3 regions of the Oerskovia sp. NPDC057915 genome follow, and region 1 is predicted to be linked to each of the others. Evidence: predicted binding sites of a transcription regulator. Region 1 holds the regulator's gene; each other region holds the start of a gene.

Region 1 (4,737 bases):
CGTTCGGGCTCGCGCTCGTCCCGGCCGGTCGCCTGGGCGACGCGGGCGGGCGCCGCACGTTGTTCATCGCCGGCCTCGTGGGCTTCGCGCTCACGAGCCTCGCGGCGGGCCTGGCGCCGAACGACGAGTGGCTCGCGATCGCCCGGCTCCTGCAGGGCGTGAGCGCGGGCATGCTCAACCCGCAGGTCATCGGGCTCATCCAGCAGATGTTCTCGGGGTACGAGCGCGGCAAGGCGTTCGGCATGTTCGGTGCGACGATCGGCGTCTCGACGGCGCTCGGGCCGCTCCTGGGCGGCCTGATCCTCCAGGTCGCGGGCGACGAGAACGGGTGGCGGTGGATCTTCGGGATCAACGTCCCGATCATCGCGGTCGTGCTGCCCCTGGCCGTCAGGTTCCTGCCCGCGACGGTGCACAGGCCCGGCCCGCGCAGGCTCGACCCCGTGGGCCTCGTCCTCATCGCCGTCGCGACCGTCGCGGTCATGCTCCCGTTCGTCACGACGTCGGGCCAGGACGACGACCCCGGGCGCTGGTGGTGGCTCGCGCTCGGGGCGGTCGCGGTCGTCGCGGCGGTGCTCTGGGAGCGGCGCTACCGGCGCACCACGGGCGCCCCGGTCCTGGACCCGCGCGTCCTGTCGCTCGCCTCGTTCCGGAACGGCACGCTGCTCGGCATCACGTACTTCGCGGGGTTCACGGGGATCTTCCTCGTCGCGACGCTGTACCTGCAGAACGACCTGCACTTCACGCCACTGCACGCGGGGCTCATCGGGATGCCGTTCGCGATCGCGTCGGGCGTCGCGTCGTGGCTCGCGGGGCGCGGTGTCGCGCGCTGGGGGCGCCCGCTCGTGGTCGCGGGCCTCGTGGTGGTGCTCGTCGGGCTCGGCGGCGTGGTCCTCGCGATCCGGGCCACGGGGGACGACTCGTCGGCCGCGGGCTGGGGCATCGCCCTGACCATGATGATCACGGGGATCGGCAGCGGGACCGTCATCTCCCCGAACCAGACCCTGACCCTGGCCCGCGTCCCGGTCGAGCTCGCAGGCGTCGCGGGCAGCATGCTCCAGCTCGGGCAGCGCGTGGGGTCGGCCATGGGCATCGCCGTGGTCCTCTCGACGTACTACTCGCTCAAGGCGGGAGGCTCGACCGGAGCCGTCGCGGCGAGCACCGCGATGCTCATCACGGTCGCGCTCGTCGCGGTCTCGCTCGTGGTCGCGGTCGTGGACCTGCGGGCGCGGCACGCGCAGGGCGCGCCGCGCGGCGGGGTGTCCTCGACGGTCTGACCTGCCGTGCCGGGCGGTGGCCCGACGGCGGAGGGCGGGCTGCGTCGTCGGGCCCGGCCGGCCCCTGCCGCGCCTCGGTCGGGAAGACCCCGTGAGGACACTGTGCACGTCGCGCCCCTCGCCTCCGACGACCGCGTAGAATTAGCACTCGACGGTGGAGAGTGCGAAACGCGCGACGATCGGCAGGAGGTGTCCATGAGCGAGGAACGACGGCTCGACGTGCTGCGCGCGATCGTCGAGGACTACGTCCTGACGAGGGAGCCGGTGGGATCGCGGGTCCTGGCAGAGCGGCACCGCCTGGGGGTGTCCCCGGCGACGATCCGCAACGACATGGCCGCCCTCGAGGAGGACGGCTACATCGCCCAGCCGCACACCTCGGCCGGGCGCGTCCCCACGGACAAGGGGTACCGCCTGTTCGTGGACAGGCTCTCGACGATCAAGCCCCTGTCCTCGCCCGAGCGGCGGGCGATCGAGACGTTCCTGTCGGAGGCCGTGGACCTCGACGACGTCGTGGCCCGGGCGGGGCGTCTCCTCGCCCAGCTCACGGGCCAGGTCGCCGTGGTGCAGTACCCGTCGCTGCGCCGGTCGGGCCTGCGGCACCTCGAGCTCGTCCCGGTCGGGGACCGGCGCCTGCTCGTGGTCATCATCACGGACACGGGCCGCGTCGAGCAGCGCACCCTCGAGGTCGCCCAGGCGCCGGACGAGGCCACCCTCGCCGAGCTGCGCACGCGGCTCAACGCGGTCGCGGCGGGCAAGCGCCTCGCGGAGCTCGGCAAGGGCTTCGCCGACGTCGCCGAGGAGTTCCGCCCCGAGCACCGGGACCTCGCGCGCTCGCTCGCGCTGCTCGTGGAGGAGACCCTGTCCGAGGAGTCGGAGGAGCGCATCGTGCTCGCCGGCACCGCCAACCTGGCCCGGGTCGGCATGAGGTTCGAGCACGCCCTGCGACCGGTCCTCGAGGCGCTCGAGGAACAAGTCGTGCTGCTCGGGTTGTTGACCGAGATGGCTGCGGAGTCCGGGGTGAGCGTGCGCATCGGTCACGAGACGCAGCTCGAGGGGCTCGCGGAAACGTCGGTCGTGACGAGCGGATACGGTAACGAGGGGGACTCGGTCGCGCTGATCGGCTCGATCGGACCGACCCGCATGGACTATCCCGGGACGATCGCCTCGGTCCGCGCGGTCGCGCGGTACCTGTCGCGCGTCCTGACCACATGAGTTCGGTTCTTGCGCCGGCGCGTGCTCGACCGGGTCGTCGGACCCTGGTCGTCACCGCACGGTGTTGTCGGAAGTCGCCGGTCCTGGACCGGCGTGCGCTAGTAGAGAGTGACCTGTGAGCGACTACTACGAGATCCTGGGCGTGCCCCGGGACGCGAGCCAGGACCAGATCAAGAAGGCCTACCGCAAGCTGGCCCGTGAGCTGCACCCTGACGTCGCGGGCGAGGCCGCCGAGGACAAGTTCAAGGACGTGTCCCGCGCCTACGAGGTGCTGTCCAGCCCGGACAAGCGCCAGCAGTACGACCTCGGCTCGGACCCGTCGGCCGCCGGCGGCGGCATGGGCGGAGGCTTCGGCTTCCAGGACATCTTCGAGACGTTCTTCGGGGGAGGCCAGGCGCAGACCGGCCCGATCCCGCGTGCACGCCGCGGCCAGGACGCCCTGGTGCGCCTCGACATCGACCTCTCGGAGGCGACCTTCGGGGCGCGCCGCGAGCTCCAGGTCGACACCGCGGTGATCTGCGGCACGTGCTCCGGCTCGTGCTGTCGCCCCGGCACGTCGCCCCGTACGTGCGACGTGTGCAACGGCCGCGGCACGGTCCAGCGCGTCGCCCGTTCGTTCCTCGGCCAGGTCATGACGACCGCCCCCTGCGCCGCGTGCCAGGGATTCGGCACCGTGATCCCCGAGCCGTGCGCCGAGTGCGCGGGCGAGGGGCGCGTGCGCAGCCGTCGCACCCTGACGGTCAACGTCCCCGCCGGCGTCGACACGGGCACCCGCATCAAGCTCACTTCGCAGGGCGAGGTCGGCCCCGCGGGCGGTCCCGCGGGCGACCTGTACGTCGAGATCCGCGAGCGCAACCACGAGGTCTTCGTGCGTCGCGGCGACGACCTGCACTGCACGCTCCAGGTGCCGATGACGGCTGCGGCCCTCGGGACGGTCCTCGAGCTCGAGACGCTCGACGGCCCGCAGGAGATCGACCTGCGTCCCGGCACCCAGCCCGGTCAGATCGTCACGCTCAAGAACCTCGGCGTCGGTCACCTGCACACCGGTGGTCGCGGCGACCTGAACGTGCACGTCGAGGTCCAGGTCCCCACGGGCCTCGACGAGGAGCAGGAGGAGCTGCTGCGCTCGCTCGCGAAGGCTCGCGGCGAGGAGCGTCCCGACCCGCGTCTGTCCGCCGCGCACCCGGGGGTCTTCTCCCGCCTGCGCGACAAGCTCTCGGGACGCTGAGCGTGAGCGCGCCGGTCTTCCTCGCGGAGGCGAGCAGCTCGTCGGACGGCGGGGCCACGGACGGCCTCGCGGGTTTCCCGGCGGGTTCGCTCTACGTGCTCGACGGCGCCGAGGGGCGTCACGCGGGCGTCGTGCAGCGGCGTGGGGTCGGTGAGGCGGTCGACGTCGTGGACGGCGAGGGCCTGCGCCTGCGGTGCACCATCGAAGGGGTCGAGCCCTCGGGCGTCCGACTGCGCGTCCGTGAGGTCGTCGAGGAGCCCGCGCCCGACGTCGTCGTGACGCTGGTCCAGGCCCTCGCGAAGGGCGACCGCGACGAGATGGCGATCGAGGCGGCGACCGAGGTCGGTGCCGACGCCGTGGTCCCGTGGCAGGCCGAGCGTTCGATCGTGGTGTGGCGCGGCGACCGGGCGGCCAAGTCGCGCGCCCGCTGGCTCGCGACCGTGCGCGCCGCGACCAAGCAGGCGCGGCGCGCGCGCCTCCCGCGGGTGGATCTCGCGATCGACACGCGCGGGCTCGTCGAGCGTACGCGCCAGGTGGTCGACGCGGGCGGTGCCGTGATCGTCCTGCACGAGGAGGCCGTCGTCCCGCTCGCCGAGGTGGCCCTGCCCGTCCCCGCGTCCCAGGACGCGGCCGCGGCGGGACGAGCACCCGAGGTGCTCGTCGTCGTCGGGCCGGAGGGTGGGATCTCCGAGAAGGAGGTCGAGGCGCTGACCGGTGCCGGTGCGCGGACCGCGCGCCTCGGCCCGCACGTGCTGCGGACCTCGACGGCAGGCCCGGTCGCGATCGCGATGCTCGTCCAGCGGCTCGGTCGGTGGGGCGGGGCGGACGACGCGCAGTGACCCCGCACGCGGTGCCGGAGCACGGCCCGCCTCCCGGGCCGTGCCGGCGAGCCGGGGGTAGCCTGCCGTCATGACCAGCAACGACACCTCTCGCCCGACCGACCCGGACTGCCTGTTCTGCAAGATCGTCGCGGGAGAGATCCCTGCGACGATCGTGGCGACCACGGACCAGGCCGTGGCGTTC
Region 2 (4,737 bases), on a different contig from region 1:
CCGAGGGCGACGCTCGTGCCCGCCGACGGCGACGTGCCTACTTGCCGACGGTGACGCCCCTGCCCGCCGAGGGTGACGTGCCTACCTGCCGACGGTGACGCCCCTGCCCGCCGAGGGTGACGCGCGGGTCCGCCGACGGTGACGTGTCGGTCCGCTGAGGGTGACGAACCAGCGGGGTGTCACATCTCCCCCAGCTGCGGCTGCCAGCGCAGGAGGGCGCGCTGCGTCACGACCGTGTTCCCTCGACCGTCAGTTCGTCGCCCTCGGCAGTCCAGACCGTCACCCTCGCGGGTCGTGGGCGTCGCCCTCGGCGATCCAGCCCGTCACCCTCGCGGGTCATGGACGTCACCATCGGCGCCCCCCCCCGTCGCCATCGGCAGCCCAGACCGTCGCCCTCGGCGATCCAGCCCGTCGCCCCGGGAACGGCGAAGGGCCGTCCGGCCAGGTCTCCCTGGCCGGACGGCCCTTCGTGTCGAGCTGCGCGGGTCCCTAGGAACCCGGCCGCACGAGCGGACGGATCAGAAGTCCATGCCGCCCATGCCACCGTCGCCACCCGGCATGGCCGGGTTCTTCTCCGGCTTGTCCGCGACGACCGCCTCGGTCGTCAGGAACAGCGCGGCGATGGACGCGGCGTTCTGCAGCGCGGAGCGCGTGACCTTGACCGGGTCGTTGACGCCTGCGGCGAGCAGGTCCTCGTAGACGCCGGTCGCGGCGTTCAGGCCGTGGCCCGAGGGGAGGTTGCGGACCTTCTCGGCCACGACGCCACCCTCGAGACCGGCGTTGATCGCGATCTGCTTGAGCGGGGCGTCGATCGCGGCACGCACGATCTGCGCACCGGTCGCCTCGTCGCCGACCAGGTCGGTGATCGCGGCGGTCTCGAACGCGACGGCACCGGCCTGGATGAGGGCCACGCCACCACCGGCGACGATGCCCTCCTCGACGGCAGCCTTCGCGTTGCGGACGGCGTCCTCGATGCGGTGCTTGCGCTCCTTGAGCTCCACCTCGGTCGCGGCGCCGGCCTTGATGACAGCGACACCACCGGCGAGCTTGGCGAGGCGCTCCTGGAGCTTCTCGCGGTCGTAGTCGGAGTCCGACTTCTCGATCTCGGAACGGATCTGGTTCACGCGACCCGCGATGAGGTCGGCGTCGCCGGCACCCTCGACGATCGTGGTCTCGTCCTTGGTGACGACGACCTTGCGAGCCTGGCCGAGCAGGTCGAGGGTCGCGGTCTCCAGCTTGAGGCCGACCGTCTCGGAGATGACCTGGCCACCGGTGAGGATCGCGATGTCCTGCAGCATGGCCTTGCGGCGGTCGCCGAAGCCCGGAGCCTTGACGGCGACGGACTTGAACGTGCCACGGATCTTGTTCAGCACGAGGGTGGCCAGGGCCTCGCCCTCGACGTCCTCGGCGATGATGAGGAGGCTGCGGCCGGCCTTCATGACCTGGTCGAGCAGCGGCAGCAGGTCCTTGACGTTCGAGATCTTCGACTCGACGATCAGGACGTACGGGTCCTCGAGGACCGCTTCCTGACGCTCGGGGTCGGTCTCGAAGTAGCGGGCGAGGAAGCCCTTGTCGAAGCGCATGCCCTCGGTGAGCTCGAGCTCGAGGCCGAACGTGTTCGACTCCTCGACGGTGATGACGCCTTCCTTGCCCACCTTGTCGAGGGCCTCGGCGATGAGCTCGCCGATCGCGGGGTCACCGGCCGAGATCGCGGCCGTGGCGGCGATCTCTTCCTTGGTCTCGATGTCCTTGGCGGCGACGAGCAGCTGGGCCGTCACGGCCTCGACAGCCTTCTCGATGCCGCGCTTGAGGGCGATCGGGTTCGAGCCGGCCGCGACGTTGCGCAGGCCCTCGCGCACGAGCGCCTGGGCGAGCACGGTCGCGGTGGTGGTGCCGTCACCCGCGACGTCGTCGGTCTTCTTGGCGACCTCCTTGACGAGCTCCGCACCGATCTTCTCGTACGGGTCGTCGAGCTCGATCTCCTTGGCGATGCTCACACCATCGTTGGTGATGGTGGGCGCGCCCCACTTCTTGTCGAGGACGACGTTGCGGCCCTTGGGGCCGAGCGTGACCTTCACGGTGTCGGCGAGGACGTTGAGCCCGCGCTCCATCCCGCGACGAGCCTCCTCGTTGAAGGCGATGATCTTTGCCATGGGGATTGATCCTCCGCTGGTGGCGTGTGACGGTCGGTCGGCGCCCGCGACGGACGGCTCGCGCACGCCGACGTTCATGTCACGCCGACTCGCGGGCCTCACCTGACGACCAGAGAAAACTGTCACTCTCATGACGAGAGTGCTAACGCCATTATTGGCACTCGGCCGGTGCGAGTGCAAGACCGGGAGCCCGCTATCGCCCCCAGCGGAACGGCGGGCGTCCGGCTCGTCCTAGGATGCGCACTGTGAGGTTCGCGACGACGCGGTGGCGACTGGCGGTGCTCGGAGCAGCGATCGCCCCCGTCGTGGTGCTCGTGACCGCGGGCGCCACTCCGGCCCCGCTGCCGACCGACGTGCACGTCGACCTCTACCAGGACGGGGTCGCGACCGCCGGGGACGACTCCCTCCTCCGCCTCCCTGACGGCATGGCGGCCACCTACCTCGACGGCAGCCGCGTGCTGGACCCGGCCGCCGTGGACCCCTCGCTGCTTGCCGACGGCCTCGACGCGGCAGACGGCGAGGTCGACCGTCTGACGGTGATCGCCGGCTCGCCCCTCGCGCCAGGCCGCCTCCTGGACGCGGAGGCCGCAGAGCGGGCCGCCGACGCCTCCCGGGCCTGGCTCGCCGAGGGCGACGTCCCGGGCGACGGCACCCGGTTCGCCGGGCTCGGCCAGGACGCCCTGCTCGACCTGCACGCCCTGACGCTCGAGAACGGCGCCTCGCTCGCCGCACCGTCCCCGAAGTGGCGTTTCGTGTGGCCGCGGGACGCGTCCTTCACGGCCGCGGCCTACGCGCGGACCGGGCATGTGAACGACGCCCTGCGAGTGCTGGACTTCCTCCGGTCGGTCCAGGAGCCCGACGGGTCGTTCCAGGCGCGCTACCGGCCCGACGCCTCGGGGGTGCCCGACGACCGCGGCAGCCAGTCCGACGGCAACGGGTGGGCCCTGTGGTCGGCCTGGACGGTGCTCGACGAGATCACGGACCCCCAGGACCGTGCGGCGGCACGCGAGCGGCTCGCGCCGCTCGTCGACGCGTCGACCGGCTACGTCCTGAGCATCCTCGACGAGGACACCTCGCTGCCCCCGCCGTCGAGCGACTACTGGGAGGTCCACCCGACCGAGCTCACGCTCGGCACCGCGGCCCCCCTGCTCGCGGGCCTCGAGGCGGCCCGCTCGATCTACGCCGACGGCGAGCAGTGGGCGCCGGCGGCCGACGCCGCTCGTGCTGCAACGAGCCTGCGGACGGCGGTCGAGGAGCGCTTCGGCCCGCAGGGCTACCCGCGGCACGCGTCCGGCGGTCCTCAGGACGCGGCGACGACGTTCGCGCTGCCGCCCTTCCAGCCCTCTGCTCTGGCCGGTGCGCAGGACGCGTGGCGGTCGTCGGTCATGTCGATGCTCCGACCCGCGGGCGGGGTGGCGCCGGGAGCAGGCTGGCGCGCCGACGGCATCTCGTGGACGCCTCAGACCGCCCTCTTCGCGCTGGCCGGCGCCTCGACCGGCGAGGTCGAGGCCGCGGAGAGCTGGCTCGACTGGCTCGACACCCATCGGACGGCCTCGGGTGCGATCCCGGAGAAGGTCCTCGCGGACGGCTCCCCCGCGGCGGTCGCCCCGCTCACGTGGAGCTCGGCGCTCGTGGTGCTCACGCTGGTCGAGCTCGAGGACCAGCGTGCGGCGGGCGCCGCGCTCCCCTGAGGGCTGCGCGGCCGCGTCCGGCGCCGGAGTCCCGAGTTCCTCCGGGCCCTCACGGGCGATCCGGCCCGCCCCGTGGGCCCGGGCCGTTCAGGTTCCCGGCCCGTTCCCGCTCCCAGCGTCAGGGCGCCAGTCGTGGCGGGTGCGGCACGTCGAACTCCCGGTGCAGGACGCGTCGCGCCGCGTACCAACCCCCGAGCCCGTGGACCCCGGGTCCGGGAGGTGTGGAGGCCGAGCAGAGGTAGACGCCGTCGAGCCCGGTCGCGTACGGGTCGAGGCGCGCCGTCGGGCGGGCGATCACCCGCCAGAGGCTGACCGCCCCCGCGGCGATGTCCCCACCCACGTAGTTGGCGTTGTGCTCGCTCATCCGCGCGGCAGGGACGCAGCGGGAGGTCACGACGACGTCGCGGAAGCCGGGCGCGAAGCGCTCGATCTGCGCCGTGACGGCTTCGGTGACGTCGAGCGTGGAGCCTGCGGGGACGTGCGCGTACGTCCACAGGGGTCGCAGGTCCCCCACCCTGCGCGACGGGTCGACGACCGTCGGGTCGCTCACGAGAACCATCGGACGCTCGGCGTGCGTGCCGGCCGCGACCGCGGCCTCGGCTGCGGCCATCTCGGCACGCGTGCCACCCACGTGGACGGTCCCCGCCCTCCCGACGTCGGCGTGCTGCCAGGGCACGGGACCGCGCAGGACGAAGTCGACCTTGGCCGCCGCGTTGCCGTAGGGGAACGCGGTGAGCGCTCGGGCGGCCCGGCCGGTCAGGCGGGACCCGAAGACCTCCACGACCGTGCGCGGGGTCGTGTCGAAGATGATCGCTCGCGCCGGAGGCAGGTCCGACTCCGAGCGGACGGGGTGGTCGGTCACGACCTCGCCCCCGTGCGCCTCGAGGTCCGCG
Region 3 (4,737 bases), on a different contig from region 1:
GGTGCAGCGCGGGCTCGACGAGCGTCGACCACCAGTGGCCGGGGTCGGTGCCGGGTGCGATGCGCAGGAGCTGGTCGCACTTCTTCTGGTCGAACGCGATGGCGGCGTCCACGACGTCGGACACGCTCGTCGGGCGCGGAGCGCCGAGACGCACGGGCTCGTCGTCGGCCGACCGCGGCACCGAGCGCAGGAGCCGGACCCCGCCGGGCGGGGTGTCGGCCGCCGAGGAGGAGTCGGTGCCCGGCTCGGGGTCACCGTCACCGTCGGGGCCGTCCGCGCCGTCGGCGTCGTCGTCCGCGTCGTCGTCCGCGTCGTCGTCCGCCTCGCTGTGCCCGACCTCGATCTCGAGGGCCAGCTCGGCCTCGTCGGCGTCGAGCGCTGCGCGCGCGGCGTCGACCGGGGCGACCCCCTCGAGCGTCAGGCGGCGCATGACGACGAGCCGCGCGACGTCGTCGGCGGTGTACCGCCGGTGGGAACCGGCGGTGTGCTCGGAGGGCCCGAGACCGTACCGACGGTCCCAGGTGCGGAGGGTGGCCGGGGCGACGCCCAGCCTCTTGGCGACGGCCGCGACGGCGAGAGCTGGTGCCTCGGTCGCCTTCCGTCGGGGCCCGCCGGGGTTCGGGGCGGACCGGAGTGAAGTCATGCACCCGATTCTGCCGACCGGTTCATTCACTCGCCACTTCGGACGCGGCGTGTCTCAGTCCGTGATGACCGGATCGCCTGAACTACTCCTGAAACGAGTGCGGTTCGCGCCACCCGAGACGCAAATCGATGCAGACCACCAAGAACCGGTTCACGAAGTTGCCCACCCCAGCCACTTGAACAACTTCTGCAACGCTTGTAGGTTGTGCTCCATGACAGAGATCTCGAGGCTCCCCGGACCGGTCATGGAACTGTGGGAATGGCAGTACCAGGGCTCGTGCCGTGACCAGGACGACACCCTGTTCTTCCACCCGGAGGGCGAGCGAGGCTCGACCCGACGACGACGCGCCGAGGCAGCCAAGGCGATCTGCGCCTCGTGCCCGGTGATGATGCAGTGCCGCGAGCAGTCCCTCAAGGTGCGTGAGCCCTACGGGGTCTGGGGCGGCCTGAGCGAGGACGAGCGCGCAGCGATCCTGGCCGGCGTCGCGAAGACCGGCTGACGGGTCGTCCCGTCGGTCCGCGTCCAGTCGGTCCGCGTAGTCGGTCCGCGTCCAGTCGGTCCGCACCACGCAGACCGCACCACGTAGACCATGCCGCCACCGCCGGCAGCCGTCAGCAGCCTTCAGCAGCGTCAGTTGCCTCAGCACCCGTCAGCACCCGTCAGCACCCACCACACGTCCCCGGCGCCCGCGCCGGCCTCGAGATCCAGCCGGCACCGGACACGACGAAGGGCCCCGCAACCGACAGGTTGCGGGGCCCTTCGTCACCAGCAGTGCTGCTGGACGTCAGCCCGTGATCAGAAGATCAGGAGACGACCACGGCGAGGATGTCGCGTGCGGAGAGCACCAGGTACTCCTGGCCCCCGTACTTGACCTCGGTGCCGCCGTACTTGCTGTAGATGACCTTGTCGCCGACGACGACGTCCAGCGGGACGCGGTTGCCGTTGTCGTCGATACGACCCGGACCAACGGCCAGGACCTCGCCCTCCTGGGGCTTCTCCTTGGCGGTGTCCGGAATGACCAGGCCGGATGCGGTCGTGGTCTCGGCCTCGAGGGCCTTCACGACGATCCGGTCCTCGAGCGGCTTGATGGGGACCGACACGTCGGACCTCCGTTTCGCTGTGAGAACTGCAACGGGTAGGTGTCGAGCGCTGCCTGCCGTCCGTCGTCGCGGGTGCCGGACCGGCGGGTGTCGCTCTTGTCGCCCTCACCCGGGGGTGGGGACGACCTACGCTCAATCTAGGTCCGCATTAGCACTCGGTCAAGGCGAGTGCCAACGCGCGCCGGGCGTGGAAAGATCGACGCATGGACGCGTCGGCACTGACCAAGCTGCTCAGCCCGGCGGGATGGTCGCTCCTCAGCGCGCTCCCGCCCTACGACGAGCGCCAGGCCATGGTGCTCGCGACCGGCCTGCGCGCCCAGGGCGTCGACCCCGAGCTCGCCGCGGCGGCCCTCACCCAGTCCCGCCTGCGCGCCAAGGCGCACCTCAAGTTCGACGCGTTCGCCGACGGCATGCTCTTCACCCAGGACGGCCTCGAGCAGGCGACCCGGCTCGTGGTCGCGGCCCACCACGCGCGGCGGTACCACGCGGCCGGGGTCACCAAGGTGGCCGACCTGACGTGCGGGATCGGCGCGGACTCGATGACCTTCGCCGGGACGGGGCTCCAGGTCCTCGCGACCGACATCGACGAGGTCACCGCCTCGATCGCGACGGTCAACCTGCGCCACTTCCCCGAGGCCGAGGTCCGCCACGCCGACGGCCTGAGCATCGACCTCGTCGCGGAGGGCGTCGACGGTGTGTTCGCCGACCCGGCCCGGCGCACGCGATCGGGCACCCGCATCTTCGACCCGCGCTCGTACGCTCCCCCGCTCGACGACGTGTGGGCGCTGCGCTCGGTCGTGCCCGCGGTCGGGATCAAGGTCGGTCCCGGCATCCCGCACGCGGGCCTGCCCACCGACGCCGAGACGCAGTGGGTCTCGGTCGACGGCGACGTCGTCGAGGCCGCGCTGTGGTTCGGCCCCCTGGCCCCCGACGGCCCCGGGCGCACGGCCCTCGTGCTGCGTACCACGACCGACGCGGACGGCGACCGGCGCACGACGTCGCGCACCCTGCGCCACGACCAGGGCGACGACGAGCCCGTGCCGGACGTCGGCGCCGTCGGGCACTACCTGTACGAGCCCGACGGCGCGATCATCCGCGCCGGGCTCGTGGCACACGCCGCCGCGGAGCTCGGCGGCCGCCTGCTGGACCGGACCATCGCATACGTCACGACGGACCACCCCGCCCCGCGCGCAGTCGTGGGCAGCGCCGACGGCGCTGATCTTGCGACCGGGTACCGCGTCCTGGACGTCATGCCCTTCAGCCTCAAGAAGCTCAAGGCGTACCTGCGGGAGCGGGGCGTCGGGAGACTGACCATCAAGAAGCGGGGCACGGCCGTCGTGCCGGAGCAGCTCCGCAAGCAGCTCGACCTGCGCGGTACCGCGGAGGCGACCGTCGTCCTGACCCGGGTCGGCGGATCGCAGCAGGTCCTGGTCGTCGAGCCGTTGACCCGGCCCGACGGCACGAGCGTCCTGGACACCCCCGCACCTGGAGAGAGGGGCTGATCGGTGCACCTTCCCTTCGCCCGGTCCGAGCGCTCGTCCGTCGGCATCGAGTGGGAGCTCGCGCTCGTCGACAAGGACTCGGGCGACCTGCGCCAGGTCGCCCAGACCGTGCTCGACGCCGTCGAGCCCACCGACGGCACCCAGCACCCGCACATCCGCCAGGAGCTGCTCCTCAACACGGTCGAGGTCGTGAGCGGCGTGTGCCGCACGGTCGGCGACGCCGGCCGCGACCTGGAGGCCGCGATCGAGGAGATCCGCGTCCTGACCGACCCGCTGCGCGTCGAGCTCATGAGCGCGGGCACGCACCCGTTCGCGCGCTGGGCCCAGCAGAAGGTCACGGACAAGGAGCGCTACGCGACCCTCATCGACCGCACGCAGTGGTGGGGGCGGCAGATGCTCATCTACGGCGTGCACGTGCACGTGGGGATCGAGGACCGCGCGAAGGTGCTGCCCATCTCGCGCGCCATGCTGGGGTACTTCGCGCACCTGCAGTCGCTCTCGGCGTCGTCGCCGTTCTGGGGCGGCAAGGACACGGGCTACGCGTCGAACCGTGCGCTCATGTTCCAGCAGCTCCCGACCGCGGGCCTGGGCTTCCAGTTCGAGACGTGGGAGCAGCTCGAGGGCTACGTCGGCGACATGATGCACACGGGCGTGATCGACCAGTTCGACGAGGTCCGCTGGGACCTGCGGCCGTCCCCACGCTTCGGGACGCTCGAGACGCGCATCTGCGACGGCGCGACCAACCTGACCGAGGTCCTCGCGCTCGCCGCGCTCAACCACTGCCTGGTCGAGCACCTGTCGACGCTGCTCGACGAGGGCAAGGAGCTGCCCACGATCCCGGCGTGGTTCGCGCAGGAGAACAAGTGGCGCTCGGCCCGCTACGGCATGGACGCGATCATCATCCTCGACCGTGCGGGCAACGAGGAGCTCGTGACCGAGGCCGTGAGCAAGCTGCTGGTCGAGCTCGAACCGGTGGCCGCACGTCTCGGGTGCCTCGCCGAGCTCGACGACGTGCGCCTCATCCTGCGCCGGGGCGCCTCCTACCAGCGGCAGCGGGCAGTGGCGCGGCGCAACGGGGGCGAGCTCGACGCCGTCGTGCGGGCGCTCGTCGCGGAGATGCGGGCGGGCCGCCCGCTCTGAAGGCGCCCGACGGCGACGCGCGGCACCCCGCGCACGTCGCCACGGTGCCCGCGCGGGCCGCCCGACCGTGCGCGCTCGCGGTCCTGCCGCCCCCGCGCGCCGGTCCGGAAAATGCGTTGCCCCTGCTGAGACGATGGGGCGCATGGATCCTGCGGACTTCTACACGGGCATCGTCGCCGAGCTCTACGCTCCCCTGAAGTCCGGCTACGAGGATCCGGAGCGCTACGCGCGCTTCGTGCTCGACTCGGGCGAGCCGGCCCTCGAGCTGGGCTGCGGCGACGGCGACCCGCTCCTTGTCCTGCGCTCGCTGGGGCTCGACGTCGAGGGCGTGGACTCGTCGGCCGACATGCTC

Evidence for each region. Region 1 encodes HrcA, which represses chaperone genes, less so after heat shock. Its sites were predicted from a motif close to TTNGCACTCGNNNNNNNCGAGTGCNAA; they were not measured.
Region 2: the regulator HrcA is predicted to act here: its motif matches at 2,308-2,334, upstream of groL (chaperonin GroEL).
Region 3: the regulator HrcA is predicted to act here: its motif matches at 1,892-1,918, upstream of groES (co-chaperone GroES).

The regions. Positions count from the first base shown of each region.
Region 1 covers NZ_JBHVOS010000001.1:269,207-273,943, forward strand. The annotation lists gene ACFVQ3_RS01250 (MFS transporter) at 1-1,274, shown strand, start outside; gene hrcA (heat-inducible transcriptional repressor HrcA) at 1,470-2,486, shown strand; gene dnaJ (molecular chaperone DnaJ) at 2,602-3,714, shown strand; gene ACFVQ3_RS01265 (16S rRNA (uracil(1498)-N(3))-methyltransferase) at 3,717-4,553, shown strand; gene ACFVQ3_RS01270 (histidine triad nucleotide-binding protein) at 4,624-4,737, shown strand, end outside.
Region 2 covers NZ_JBHVOS010000023.1:4,411-9,147, reverse strand. The annotation lists gene groL (chaperonin GroEL) at 519-2,153, opposite strand; gene ACFVQ3_RS15125 (glycoside hydrolase family 15) at 2,390-3,844, shown strand; gene ACFVQ3_RS15120 (phytoene desaturase family protein) at 3,963-4,737, opposite strand, start outside.
Region 3 covers NZ_JBHVOS010000015.1:25,631-30,367, forward strand. The annotation lists gene ACFVQ3_RS11375 (MerR family transcriptional regulator) at 1-643, opposite strand, end outside; gene ACFVQ3_RS11380 (WhiB family transcriptional regulator) at 855-1,142, shown strand; gene groES (co-chaperone GroES) at 1,447-1,743, opposite strand; gene ACFVQ3_RS11390 (SAM-dependent methyltransferase) at 1,947-3,245, shown strand; gene ACFVQ3_RS11395 (glutamate--cysteine ligase) at 3,249-4,385, shown strand; gene ACFVQ3_RS11400 (class I SAM-dependent methyltransferase) at 4,528-4,737, shown strand, end outside.